3 regions of the Clostridium fermenticellae genome follow, and region 1 is predicted to be linked to each of the others. Evidence: riboswitches for the same ligand, from Rfam matches in the RefSeq annotation. Region 1 holds a riboswitch; each other region holds the start of a gene.
What was found. Region 1 has a riboswitch for glycine ahead of D4Z93_RS12160 (GrdX family protein). Riboswitches for the same ligand answer to the same signal wherever they lie in the genome.
Positions count from the first base shown of each region.

Region 2: another riboswitch for glycine. It lies ahead of D4Z93_RS02425 (amino acid permease); the one in region 1 lies ahead of D4Z93_RS12160 (GrdX family protein).
Region 3: another riboswitch for glycine. It lies ahead of D4Z93_RS10590 (MBL fold metallo-hydrolase); the one in region 1 lies ahead of D4Z93_RS12160 (GrdX family protein).

Region 1 is NZ_CP032416.1:2,640,677-2,644,945, reverse strand. It holds gene D4Z93_RS12175 (N-acetylmuramoyl-L-alanine amidase family protein) at 1-544, shown strand, start outside; gene D4Z93_RS12170 (tRNA (cytidine(34)-2'-O)-methyltransferase) at 674-1,141, shown strand; gene D4Z93_RS12165 (DegV family protein) at 1,157-1,996, shown strand; glycine riboswitch at 2,074-2,235, shown strand; glycine riboswitch at 2,236-2,301, shown strand; gene D4Z93_RS12160 (GrdX family protein) at 2,378-2,755, shown strand; gene trxB (thioredoxin-disulfide reductase) at 2,802-3,725, shown strand; gene D4Z93_RS12150 (thioredoxin family protein) at 3,745-4,077, shown strand; gene D4Z93_RS12145 (glycine/sarcosine/betaine reductase component B subunit) at 4,099-4,269, shown strand, end outside.
Region 2 is NZ_CP032416.1:482,796-487,064, forward strand. It holds gene D4Z93_RS02415 (prolyl-tRNA synthetase associated domain-containing protein) at 1-349, shown strand, start outside; gene D4Z93_RS02420 (methylated-DNA--[protein]-cysteine S-methyltransferase) at 421-948, shown strand; gene D4Z93_RS02425 (amino acid permease) at 965-2,356, opposite strand; glycine riboswitch at 2,471-2,561, opposite strand; gene D4Z93_RS13585 (hypothetical protein) at 2,753-2,887, shown strand; gene D4Z93_RS02430 (MarR family winged helix-turn-helix transcriptional regulator) at 2,998-3,435, opposite strand; gene helD (RNA polymerase recycling motor HelD) at 3,757-4,269, shown strand, end outside.
Region 3 is NZ_CP032416.1:2,269,014-2,273,282, forward strand. It holds gene D4Z93_RS10570 (threonine/serine exporter family protein) at 1-48, shown strand, start outside; gene D4Z93_RS10575 (metal-sensitive transcriptional regulator) at 54-314, opposite strand; gene D4Z93_RS10580 (Cof-type HAD-IIB family hydrolase) at 365-1,201, opposite strand; gene D4Z93_RS10585 (DUF4883 family protein) at 1,272-1,760, shown strand; glycine riboswitch at 1,834-1,934, shown strand; gene D4Z93_RS10590 (MBL fold metallo-hydrolase) at 2,163-3,056, shown strand; gene bcaP (branched-chain amino acid transporter BcaP) at 3,179-4,269, opposite strand, start outside.

The DNA of each region.
Region 1 (4,269 bases):
GATAATTTTAGATGCAGGTCATGGAGGTATAGACAAGGGTACAAGCTATGGAAATATGTATGAGAAGAATTTAACTCTAAAAATAGTTAAATATGAACAGGAATATCTACAAAATAAAGGATACAATGTTGTTTTAACAAGAGATAGTGATGTACTTGTACCATTAAAAGAGATAGGAAATAGGGTAAATGCAGCAAATGGGAATGTGTTTGTTTCAGTTCATGTCAATTCAATTAGTGATCCAAACTTCAATGGAATTACGACACTATATTATGATCCAAAAGGTTATCAGTCAGATGAGAGAACAAAACTTGCAAAAATACTTGAGAATGAATCTGTAAAATCAGATGATTGGTATAATAGGGGCATAAAAAAACAAAATATAGCAATATTAAGATATAGTAAAATACCGTGTGCTTTGGTTGAATGTGGTTTTATAACTAATAAAAGTGACAGAGATAAATTATCTAAGGATAATGTTCTTAGAAATTTAGCGGAAAATATTTGTGATGGAATAATAAAATATATAAATAATAGGGAATGATAAGTTAATTGCTCTAAATAATACTATTTGGTACTCCCTCTTTACTCTTTAAGCTTTATAGAGTAATATATTAAGAAGAGTTTTATGAGAATAAGTTATTTGTTAATTGTTAGATAAGGAGGATTTGATTTGAGTTTAAATATAGTATTGTTTCAACCGGAGATACCGCAAAATACTGGTAATATAGCAAGAACTTGCGTACTTACCGGCAGCAAACTTCATCTTATAAAACCACTGGGTTTTAGTCTGGATGAAAAACATTTAAGAAGAGCTGGTCTTGATTATTGGCCTTATTTGGATTTAAGTATATATGATTCCTATGAAGAGCTGAGAGAAAAATATAAGGGCTCAACATTTTATTTTTCAACAACACATGGCAAGAATTTTTATCACGAAGCTAAGTTTAAAGATGATGACTTCATTGTTTTTGGCAGAGAATCATGTGGATTACCAGATTACATAAGAGAAAGTGATCCTGAAAAATGTATTAGAGTGCCAATGATAAATACAACAACACGTTCGTTAAATTTATCAAATACAGTTGCTATAGTGGCATATGAAGCATTGAGGCAGATGAACTTTCCGGTTATGAAATAGGAGGGAAGTTGGTCTATGGAAAAAATAAAGATAATTACAGATAGTACTTCAGATTTACCAGTTGATATATTAAAAAGATATGATATAGAAGTCCTTCCACTGCTTGTTAATATTGATGGACATAATTATAGGGATGGAATAGATATAAATTTACCTGAACTTTTAGAAAAAATGGAACATAGTAAGGAATTCCCGACTACAGCTCAAGTTAACCCTCAGAGGTTTATCGAATGCTATAAGGAATATCTTGATAATGGATATAAAGTTTTGTCAATACATATATCATCGAATATGAGCGGCACATATCAATCGGCGTGTATAGCAAAAGAAATGCTTAAAAGTGATGACATAACTATAATAGATAGTTTAAATGTTACATCAGGGTTAGGGCTTTTAGTATTAAAGGCGGCAAAGCTTAAGGAAGATGGATTTGGAATTAAGGAGATAGAGAGTTCTATAATTGAAACAATACCACATGTAAGAAGTGTTTTGGCATTTGACACTTTAGAGAATCTTGTAAAGGGTGGTAGATTGTCTAGGACTGCTGGAATTATAGGTAATATACTGGATATTAAATTAATAATAGAAATAAAAGATGGTAAACTTGCTGTTATGGATAAAGTCAGGGGAAGCAGGAAGGCTGTAAGGTATATACTGGAATATCTAAGTAAAAGAGGTTCAAAAGAAAATGAAGATACAATACTTTTGAGCGTTAAAAGTAAAGATATTGTTGAAATACTTAGAGAAGAACTAAAACTTAGTATTAATGATTTTATAGAATGTGAAGTAGGGTGTGTAGTAGGAGTACATGCAGGACCTGGAGCATGTGGAGTATTTTTTGTAGAAAATTATTAATTATTATTCTAAAATGTATGGAAATATTTAAAAATTTATCATATAATATAACTGAGTGTGAATATTAAATACTTTGGATGAATTTTTCGGGAGATTAGGCATAGTCCTTTAATTTAAAAATATTTAGAAGATGACTGCTTAGCTATAGTTTTATAGTATTCTTAAATGAATAGCCGAAGGAATAAGTATTATTTCCTTAATAATATGAATCTCTCAGGCAAAAGTACCGAAAAAGGACATGACTCTGGAAAGCTTTAAGCACCGAAGGAGTAAATCTCTCAGGTAAAAAGGACAGAGGTAAAAGGAAAGGGATTTCTTTTACTTTTGTCCTTAATTTTATTTTAATATTCAACTTAAGACTATTAAGGAATAGGAGGAGGTATTATAGGAGAAGTTATAATTGTAACTAATAATCCATTAAGCAAAGACAAACTTCGGGCTAAACATGAAATACACTTTGTGGAAGGAGGTGTTATGAAAGTACTGGAGACAGCAAGAGATTATATACATTGTGGACATAATCTTTTAACCCATCCGCTTATGGGGAGTGTTAAACCAAATGAAACACCATATAAAACTATTGTATTGAGCAAGAACAGCAGGAAAAGTGTGGATTTTAAATCTTTACAATATATTGAAGACAGTATAAATACAACCCAAAAATTTACAAGAAATTACAATACTCCGCATTGGAATGACAAAATTTTAACAGATTTTTCACTAATAGACTACGATCTGATAAGAAACGCGTTTGAGTAGTCTTAGAGCTTAAAAAGTTATACTTTAATAAATAGGAGGAAGCATTATGGTGCATTTATATGATTGTATAATAATTGGAGGGGGACCAGCAGGACTTTCTGCAGCTATTTATGCATCTAGATCTAGAATGGATACTCTGCTTATAGAGAGAGCAAAGTACGGTGGTCAGGCAACTACCACAGATGAATTAGAAAATTATCCAGGATCTATTGAAAATTGTACTGGAACAAGTTTATCTCAGAGAATGAAAAAACAAGCTGAGGATTTTGGAACGATATTTGTGAAGGATGAAATAACTGAGGTTGACCTGGACAGTAAGATAAAAGTTTTAAAAGGTAAGGACAGTGAATACAGGGCAAAAACTATTATAATTGCAACTGGAGCAAATCCTAGGCTCTCAGGATTTAAGAATGAAAAAGAGTTAAGAGGACGCGGAATTTCATATTGTGCAACCTGTGATGCTGATTTTTTCACTGATCTGGATATAGCAGTAGTAGGAGGAGGAGATTCGGCTATTACTGAAGCTATTTATCTAACTAAATTTGCTGAACATGTTACCGTTATACACAGAAGAGATGAATTAAGAGCTGTCAAATCACTTCAGGAAAAAGCATTTGCAAATAAAAAAATAAGTTTTATATGGAATTCGACTGTAGAAGAAGCTGTAGGTGATGAAATACTTGAAGGGTTAATTATAAAAAATAAACTTACAGGTGAAAAAAGCAGACTTGATGTCAATGGATGCTTTGTATTCGTAGGATATACTCCTATTTCCGAATTATTTGAAAATAAGGTGTCTATGGATAAAGGGTATATTGTAACAGACGAGGATATGAAAACGAGTACACCGGGTGTGTTTGCAGCAGGTGATATAAGGAAGAAATCTTTAAGACAGGTTATAACTGCAGCGGCAGATGGTGCAATAGCGGCAACTACTGCTGAAAAGTATATATCAGAAAATGAATTTTAGATTAAGGAGGATGAATAATATGGTTGAATTAACAAAACAAAATTTTGATGATGAGGTTTTAAATTATACTGAGAAACCGGTATTTGTAGATTTTTGGGGTGACAAATGTGAGATTTGTAAAGAATTAATGCCTGGTGTGCATGGACTGGAAGAAAAATATGGAGACAAAATCAAATTTTCAAGTCTTAATATAAGTAAAGCTAGAAGACTTGCAATAGGACAAAAAGTATTAGGCCTGCCAACAATGATAATTTATAACAAAGGTGAAAAGGTTAACACAATTACTGCAGATAAAATAACATCATTAAAAGATGTTGAAGATTTTATTAAATCGTATTGTGAAACTATATAAAAAAGTTAGGAGGTGAACGTATTGCGTTTAGAGTTAGGAAAAATACACATTGATGATCTTAAATTTGGCAGTGAGACGAAAGTTGAAAATGGGATCTTATATGTAAATAAAGATGAGCTGTTAAATGAAATTAGTAATGACGATAGGATTGAAAGTATTGAATTAAATATTGTAAAACCTGGAGAAGAAACT
Region 2 (4,269 bases), 660 kb from region 1:
TCTTTGCAACCGACAGCAAACAGTTTTTTATATGTTCATTACAACAGGTGATAAGAAGTTCAAATCAAAGGATTTCAGTAATGCATTAGGAGTAGCACGTGTTTCCTTTGCTCCTGCAGATTTAATGGAAAGGATGTTGGGAACTGAAATCGGTGCGGCAACTGTTTTCAGTGCCATACTTGATAACAATAGTACTGTACAAATTATTTTTGATAAAGATGTTGTTAACGAAGAATGGTATGGGTGCAGCGATGGTACAACTACTAGTTATATGAAAATCAAAACGGAACAAATTATTTACAATTTTTTGCCTTTTGTGAAGCATACGTTATCTGTTATTGAGATGTGATAAAGTAGTTTTTACCTGAAAACACCATAACATTAACTCTATTATAATTAAATAAAAAGGGGTGTTGATGAATGGTTTATACAACTGTAATACAGACTCCACTTGGAATGGTTAGAGCATCAGCAGAAAAGAATGCTCTTAAAGGATTGTGGTTTATTGGACAAAAGTATTATCCGAAGAATGTGGAGTTATGGATAAATAAGCCAGATTATAGAATTTTTAAAGAGACTGACAGATGGCTAAAAAACTATTTTTCCGGTAGAAAGAATTTATGCTTACCTAAGCTTGAACCTGAGGGAACAAAGTTTCAAAGAGATGTTTGGAATGTGCTTCTACAAATTCCGTATGGAAAAGTTATTACTTATGGAGAAATTGCAAAAAAAATAGCAGAGTTAAGGGCAATAGGTTCAATGTCAGCACAAGCAGTTGGTGGAGCTGTCGGACATAATCCTATATCAATTTTAATTCCATGTCATAGAGTTATCGGTTCTAATGGTAACTTAACTGGTTATGCTGGAGGAATCCAAAAAAAGAGGGCTCTTCTCATGCTTGAAAAGGCCCAAATTTATAATGCAACATCTCAGGAAAATAGTTTATAAATTATGTAGTATGGTTTTATGCTAAGTACTGTTTAGCATTTTCTTTAGAATTATTATTCTTTTTTTTAGATTTAAGTATTTTAAAAATTACAGCGAGAATTAAAAACCACACAGGTGTTACAAATAGAGCTACACGAGTTTCATTGTTGAGGGCAAGTGTAAATATAACAAAAGCAAAGAACGCTAAAATCATATAATTTATAATTGGATAAAACGGCATTTTGAATTTATTGTTTTTAGCAAGTTCTGGTTTGGTTTTACGGTATTTTATATGACAAATAACTATTATTGCCCAAATGAATATATAACAGAAGGTTGATATACTTGTGATAAGTACAAATACTCCTTCCGGCATAATGTAATTTAAAATAACTGCAATTAATATAATACAGGCAGAAAATATTGTTGCATTACATGGTATATGATTAGAAGTTAATTTTTTCATTGATTTAGGTGCATTATCTTCTTTAGCAAGTGAGAAAACCATACGGCTTGTACTAAATATGCCACTGTTACAAGCAGATGCGGCAGATGTTAATACAACAAAATTTACAATACTTGCAGCTGCAGCAATTCCAATTGCAGAAAATACTTGTACAAAAGGACTCTTGGCCGGATCGATCGAATTCCAAGGATATATTGCCATAATAACAGCAAGTGCTCCAACATAGAAAATTATAATTCTTATTGGAATATTATTTATAGCTCTTGGGATAACGTGTTCCGGATTTTCAGTCTCACCAGCAGTTAGACCAACTAATTCAATACCAGTAAAGGCAAATACAACCATTTGAAAAGATAGAATGAAACCATTCAGACCATTTGGAAACCATCCACCATGTCTCCAGAGATTAGAAAAGCTTGATGCTCCAGCGTTTGTTGAAAAACCTTTAATGATCATAAAAGTACCACCTATAATTAAAGCTAGTATTGCTATTACTTTAATTAGTGCAAACCAGAATTCCATTTCCCCAAATAGTTTTACAGCAGTAAGATTCATAATTAGTAAAATTACAAGAACTACAAGGCTTGGAAGCCATCTTGATATATTTGGAAACCAGTATTGTACATAGAGCCCTGATGCAGTTACATCAGCCATAGCAAGTGAAATCCAGCAGAACCAATATGTCCATCCAGTTATGAAAGCAGTACTTTCACCAAGATAATCGTAGACGAATTCCACGAAAGAATGGTAATTTGAATTTGAAAGCAGCAGTTCACCAAGTGCACGCATGACAAAAAATAGCATTATTCCTGTTATTGAGTATGCCAATAGAATAGATGGACCTGCTAGATGAATTGATCTGCCAGAACCGAGAAACAATCCGGTACCAATGGCACCACCTATTGCAAGCAATTGAACGTGTCGATTTTTTAAACCTCTTGATAAATTTTGATTTTCCTCCATATGTATTCCGCCTTTCTTATTTTGTATAAGTTTTTATTATTGGAGATACAAATGGGAATAGATAAGATACATACAAATGAAGTAATTTTTAAGTATTACTTTTATAAGATAAGTTATCTTTCCCTTGTCCTTTTACCTGAGAGTTTCGTCATATATAGACTTGCTCCTTCGGTTCTCTTTGTAGAGTCTCTCCAAGGGTTCATCCAATAGCGGTCATCTCTAATAAATAGGTACCTGAAAGATTTACTTCTTCGGTGAATGACTTTTCGTCATAACTCTCCCACTATCTTCATCTGAACGAATAAATTTCACCCTTATATCGTAATATATATCAGGAGAAATTGCAATATTTTTTTAGTTTCTGACAAAAATCATTATAAAAAGGATGCTTTTATTATGCAAGTCTTAAAGATGGATTTAGTTACAATTATGAAACCATATTTAAAAGAACTTATGGGAAAAAACAATGATGCTGTTCACCTTGTTATTAATGTACCTACATTTGACAGCATCTTCCTTAGATATAAATGATCTGTTTAGATTTTTATGAATGCAAGCTTAGATTTACTAGAAATTTTTTACGTGGCCAATTTTGGGAATCGCGGCCGGAGGATAAGTTAAACTTTCATTTATAGATCCTATTACTCTGTCACACCTTTTAACATTTTATAGAGAAGCTTATAAAGTGTCTTTATTTCTTCTAAATCAAGTTTAACACACTGACCGATTTGAGATGGAATCTTGACTGCTGTTTCCTTAAGTTTGTTACCTTCTTCAGTCAACGTAACTATTAAATTTCTTTCATCATCTTTTGATCTTACACGTGTAATATATCCTTTCGATTCTAACTTTTTCAAAACCGGTGTTAGTGTACCAGAATCTAGATACAGGTATTCTCCGAGTTCTTTAACATTTAATTCTATCTTTTCCCATATTACCATCATGGTAATATACTGAGTATATGTTAAATCTATTTTTTCAAGAAAAGGCTTGTATTTTTTAACAACCTCTTTTGCACATGCATAAAGTGGAAAACACAATTGATTTTCTAATTTTAAGATATCATATTTATTTTTCATGTTTTATACTCCTTTATGAATAATTATATCGTACACAATTAAATTTATCACTTTTCTTATAATTCTTCAATAAAATATTACAGAACAGCTCATTGATGATATTAAGAAAATTATATAGCCTTTTTAAAGGAGTGATGAAATGAAAAAAGGTGTATGACCATTGACACACCAAAAGAGAAATGATAATATAATTCTACTGATAATATATGTATATAAACAACATACATCCAATTATATTATACTACTTTCTAAAAGCGATGTCAATGCTTTTTTTATGGTAATGTTATTGAATTATTCATTACAAGGAAAGGATGGGATTAATTGAATAACTTTGAATGGAAGTTGGAAAATGAATGGCTGCAGGAAGTACTCAAAGAAGTTCGAAAACAGTTTAATGAAAAACATGATTTTAAAGAAAAATTTAGAAAAGATTCTATTGAAACACAAAAGCAGCTTTGGGAGGATATAGGCTCTTTGTCCATAACTAATGGATTGGATCAGGTTGTAGATTTTATGGAATACATCACAACATTGAAAATGCAAAAAAGAAGACATGAATTTGTCAGAAAACTTGAAGAAAAATATGAAAAAATGCTTTTATCCCCATACTTTGGGAGGATGGATTTTCTAGAAAGAGGAAATGATAAAGCTCAAAAATGTTATATTGGAAACTTCAATCTTATCAATGACAACTTTGATTTTCTAGTATATGATTGGAGAGCTCCAATTTCCAGCATGTACTATGATTACGAAATTGGAAAAGCTAATTATATATGCCCTGAAGGAAGCATTTATGGTGAAATCACTTTAAAAAGACAGTATAAAATCAATAAT
Region 3 (4,269 bases), 370 kb from region 1:
ATTTCCTTATTCAGGAAAAAGATATTTTCAAATATTACAAAAAAATAGTAGTATTACTTTAAAAACATCGTTAAAGTTGACATAAGTTCTTTTACTTTATCATCATCTGAATTAGAATCAGAATGGGAAAAACAATTTTTTGCATAGTTTTCAAATATCAATCCACCAACCTTATTTACAGCTGCCCTGACAGCTGTAATTTGTATTAGAATATCCTTACAGCATGCCTCATTTTCAATCATTTTCTCTATTCCCTTTATCTGACCTTCTATTTTTCTCAGTCTGGTTTGAATATTCTTTTTATTTTCTTCCATTTAGCATATCACTCCTGATTTATATTAACTTTATATAAAGAAACAAAAGTTTAATTTTCATCTAATATAAATTTTTCTATAATTTCACCTACTCCTCCATTGTTATTATCATTTTTCGTAATATAATCAGCACTATTTTTGATTTTCTCTCTTGTATTTTTCATATACACTCCCAGTCCAGCTTCCATAATCATGCTTATATCATTTTCATCATTTCCAACTGCTATACACTGCTCCATCGGTATTTTATAAAAATTCGCCAGAATTTTTAAAGCATTTCCTTTAGATGTGCCTTTGGACAATAATTCTATATTATTAAATTCAGATTTTGTAACTTCTAAGCCTTGTACTTCATCTAATTTACTTCTAATATTATTTAAAAAACCTATATCATCATCCATAACTACTATCTTATTAAGATTATAGTTTCCAAGTTCTATGTACTCTTTAGCATCCCTTAAAAGGTGAATTTCAATTCCATATTTTTTATCAACACTTCTATTAAAATTATAAAAACTCTCTGCACTATATTTAAATTGTTCGCTGCATAATATACCATCATGATAGATATGGAAATACACATCTTTATTTTCTTTTCTAATCAAATTTATTGCCTCAATTGCTGACTGTTTAGGTACAAAATTCGATTGTATAATGTTTTTATTATCATCTAAAATTATGGCACCATTGCAGCAAATCATAGGTTGATTTTTAGATACACTTTCTTCATATACTCTAAGAGCAGCCGGTACTCTGCCAGATGCGACTACAAATTTGACTCCAAGCTTAGTTGCCCTATCTATCATTTTCATATTATAATCTGATATATGCTTTTTATCATTTAATAAAGTACCATCCATATCAACAGCTATCATTTTATATTTCATAATTTCCTCCCTTTACTTATAGCATAAATAATAATCCTCAAACATATTTTACTATATAGAGGTGATATATGTGAAAAATTTAATTTATTTTTTATTTACTGCATTAATTATATCTATTTTGACCACCGGATGCAATTATGATATTGAACGCAATCCATATATACATAAAAAGCCAAATAACTTTTACTACACAAACATATTATCTCAAAATATTCTATCTAATTCCTCATATAAATGCAGTATACTTAATGTTAATTTCTATAAAAGAAAAGATTTAGACAGTAAAAATACTGCTGTAATAGCAGCTTCTATTAAGACATTGAATAAAAATAACTTTATATCAAAACCCCAAAATTTTAATTTAAAACCTCTATATAAAATATTTTTTACATTCAATAACAGTAAAATGGTAATCAATGTATATAATCAGCAGTATATATCCATATACCCGTGGGATGGCAATTATTCAATGGATTATATTGATATGAAGGGCTTGCCAATTGCCCTTAATATATATAATTTATGTGAATACATATTTAACAATTACTCTTCTAATTAATTTTTAAAATACGCTTGAAAATACACATGTATGATGTTATACTGTGGATGTGATAATATAATATTGTTAAAGGATGACTATATAGTGAGATAGTTTATATACTGACCGAAGAAGCAATACCGAAATTCCACGATTTCAGTAGAAACTTTCAGGTAAATGTAACTATATATGACTTGACTCTGAAAATACTGTTTTATACAGAACCAAAGGTGTAAAATACTTTGATATTAAACTCTCAGGTAAAAAGACAGAGAATATGTGGTAAGATTAGTCTTATTTCATATTCTTTTTTTATTTCTTGTATTTATACTTAATATAATTTTAGTATTATTTAGATGGTACAAAACTATATTATCTGATATAATACAGATAATTTAACAAATCTGAGAAGGAATGATTTAAATGGCATTAGAAAAAATTAAAGGAAATACTTATTATATAAGCGCCTCAACCAATTCTGGTGTTTATGCTTTTAAAAATAAAAATTGTTTAATTATAGACACTGGTATAAATAATACAGATGCCAAAAAAATAGAAGATGCAATTTTAAAGAACAATCTTCATCCTAAATTCATAGTAAATACACACAACCATCTTGATCATTGTGGGGGCAATATTTATTTTCAAAAAAATTACCCTGGTTGTCTGGTATATACTTCATTAAAAGAAAAAATATTTATGGAGAATCCTGAATTTCAGGCATCTATATTATCATCTTCTACACCTATTAAAGGAATTGATAAATCAAATAAATCAATTAAAGTAGATTTTGTACTTGAATATGGAACAAATAAAATAGGGGATGAAAAGTTTGAAATAATCCCTTTAAGTGGACACTCTATAGAACAAATAGGTATTATAACTCCAGAAAAAGTTTGTTTTTTAGGTGACTCTATATTCAGCAGCGAAATTTTAAATAAATATTCTTTTCCATATCTGTATGATATAGAAAATAGTTTAAATTCACTAAATAGAATAAAAGAAATAGATGCAGATTATTTTATTATAAGTCATGCGGACAATATACTTGACAAACAACAGATTACAACCTTGGTGGATAAAAATATACAAAATATACAGAATTATATTGAACAGATACTAGAATTGCTAGATCAACCACTTACACGTGAAGATATATTGCAAAATATATCAATACTGAATGATTTATCCTTTAATTTTTATCAATACCATTTAAACTTTGGAGGAATATCCGCATTTTTACAGTACATGTATTCAGAATCTATGATTGATTATTCTATAGAAGATGGTAAACTATACTACTTTAAAAAACATTAGTAAAAGCTATAAATTTGGAGAAAAGACTTTATTATAAAAAAATTCTATGTACAAACTCCCAATTTGTACATAGAAATATAATTACAAAATATCACATGAATTTATTCAAATGCCTTTTCTCCTTAATTCATTTCATTACTTACTTCATTATTCATTTCACTATGTTTTCTACCATATCCAAAGTAAATTACAAAACCTATTGCAAGCCATATTATAAAAACTTCTTTAGTAAAAACAGGAAGTTGATAAACTAGAAATGCACAGAATGCAACTGATATTAATGGTGTAACAGGAACACCTGGACACTTAAATGGCCTTTCCATATCAGGATTCTTCTTTCTTAAAATTATAACTGATAAAGAAACTATGATAAATGCTGTCAGTGTACCTATATTAGCCATCTCTGCAAGTCTGCTTACTGGAAGTAAACCAGCTAATATCATTGTTATAATACCAATTAGTATAGTACTCTTTACCGGAGTTTTAAATTTAGGATGTACATCGGAAAATATTTCTGGAAGCAATCCATCTCTTGATAGTGAAAACAATATACGAGTAGCTCCAAATGTCATAACAAGTAAAACTGATGTTATACCACACAATGCTCCAACTGACACAAGAGCTGATCCCCAGCTTATACCTACCTGCTGTAATGCATATGAAACTGGTGCTGATGTATGTTTATAAGCAGAATAAGGTAAGATTCCTGTCAATACTGCTGTTACTATTATATAAAGCAGTGTACAAATTATAAGAGAAGCTACTATTCCTATAGGCAAATCTCTTTGTGGATTTTTAACTTCTTCAGCAGCTGTTGCAACAGCATCAAATCCTATGTATGCGAAGAATACAATTGCTGCTCCTTTAAATACTCCTCCTACACCATAAGGGAAGAATGGATGCCAATTAGCCACTTTAATGTGTCCAGCACCTATAACGATAAATAATATTACAACGGCTAATTTTACTAGAACAAGTATATTATTTAATTTAGAACTTTCGCTCATACCTTTTATTAGAAATAGTATAACGATTCCAAGAATAACTATGCATGGAAGATTTACTATTCCACCGTCTTGTCCAAATGGATTTGTTAAAGCCGGTGGTAGATTAATTCCAACTGCACTAAGCAAAGTAACAACATATCCAGACCATCCAACAGCAACGGTAGCAATTGTAACTGTATACTCTAGTATCAAATCCCAACCTATAA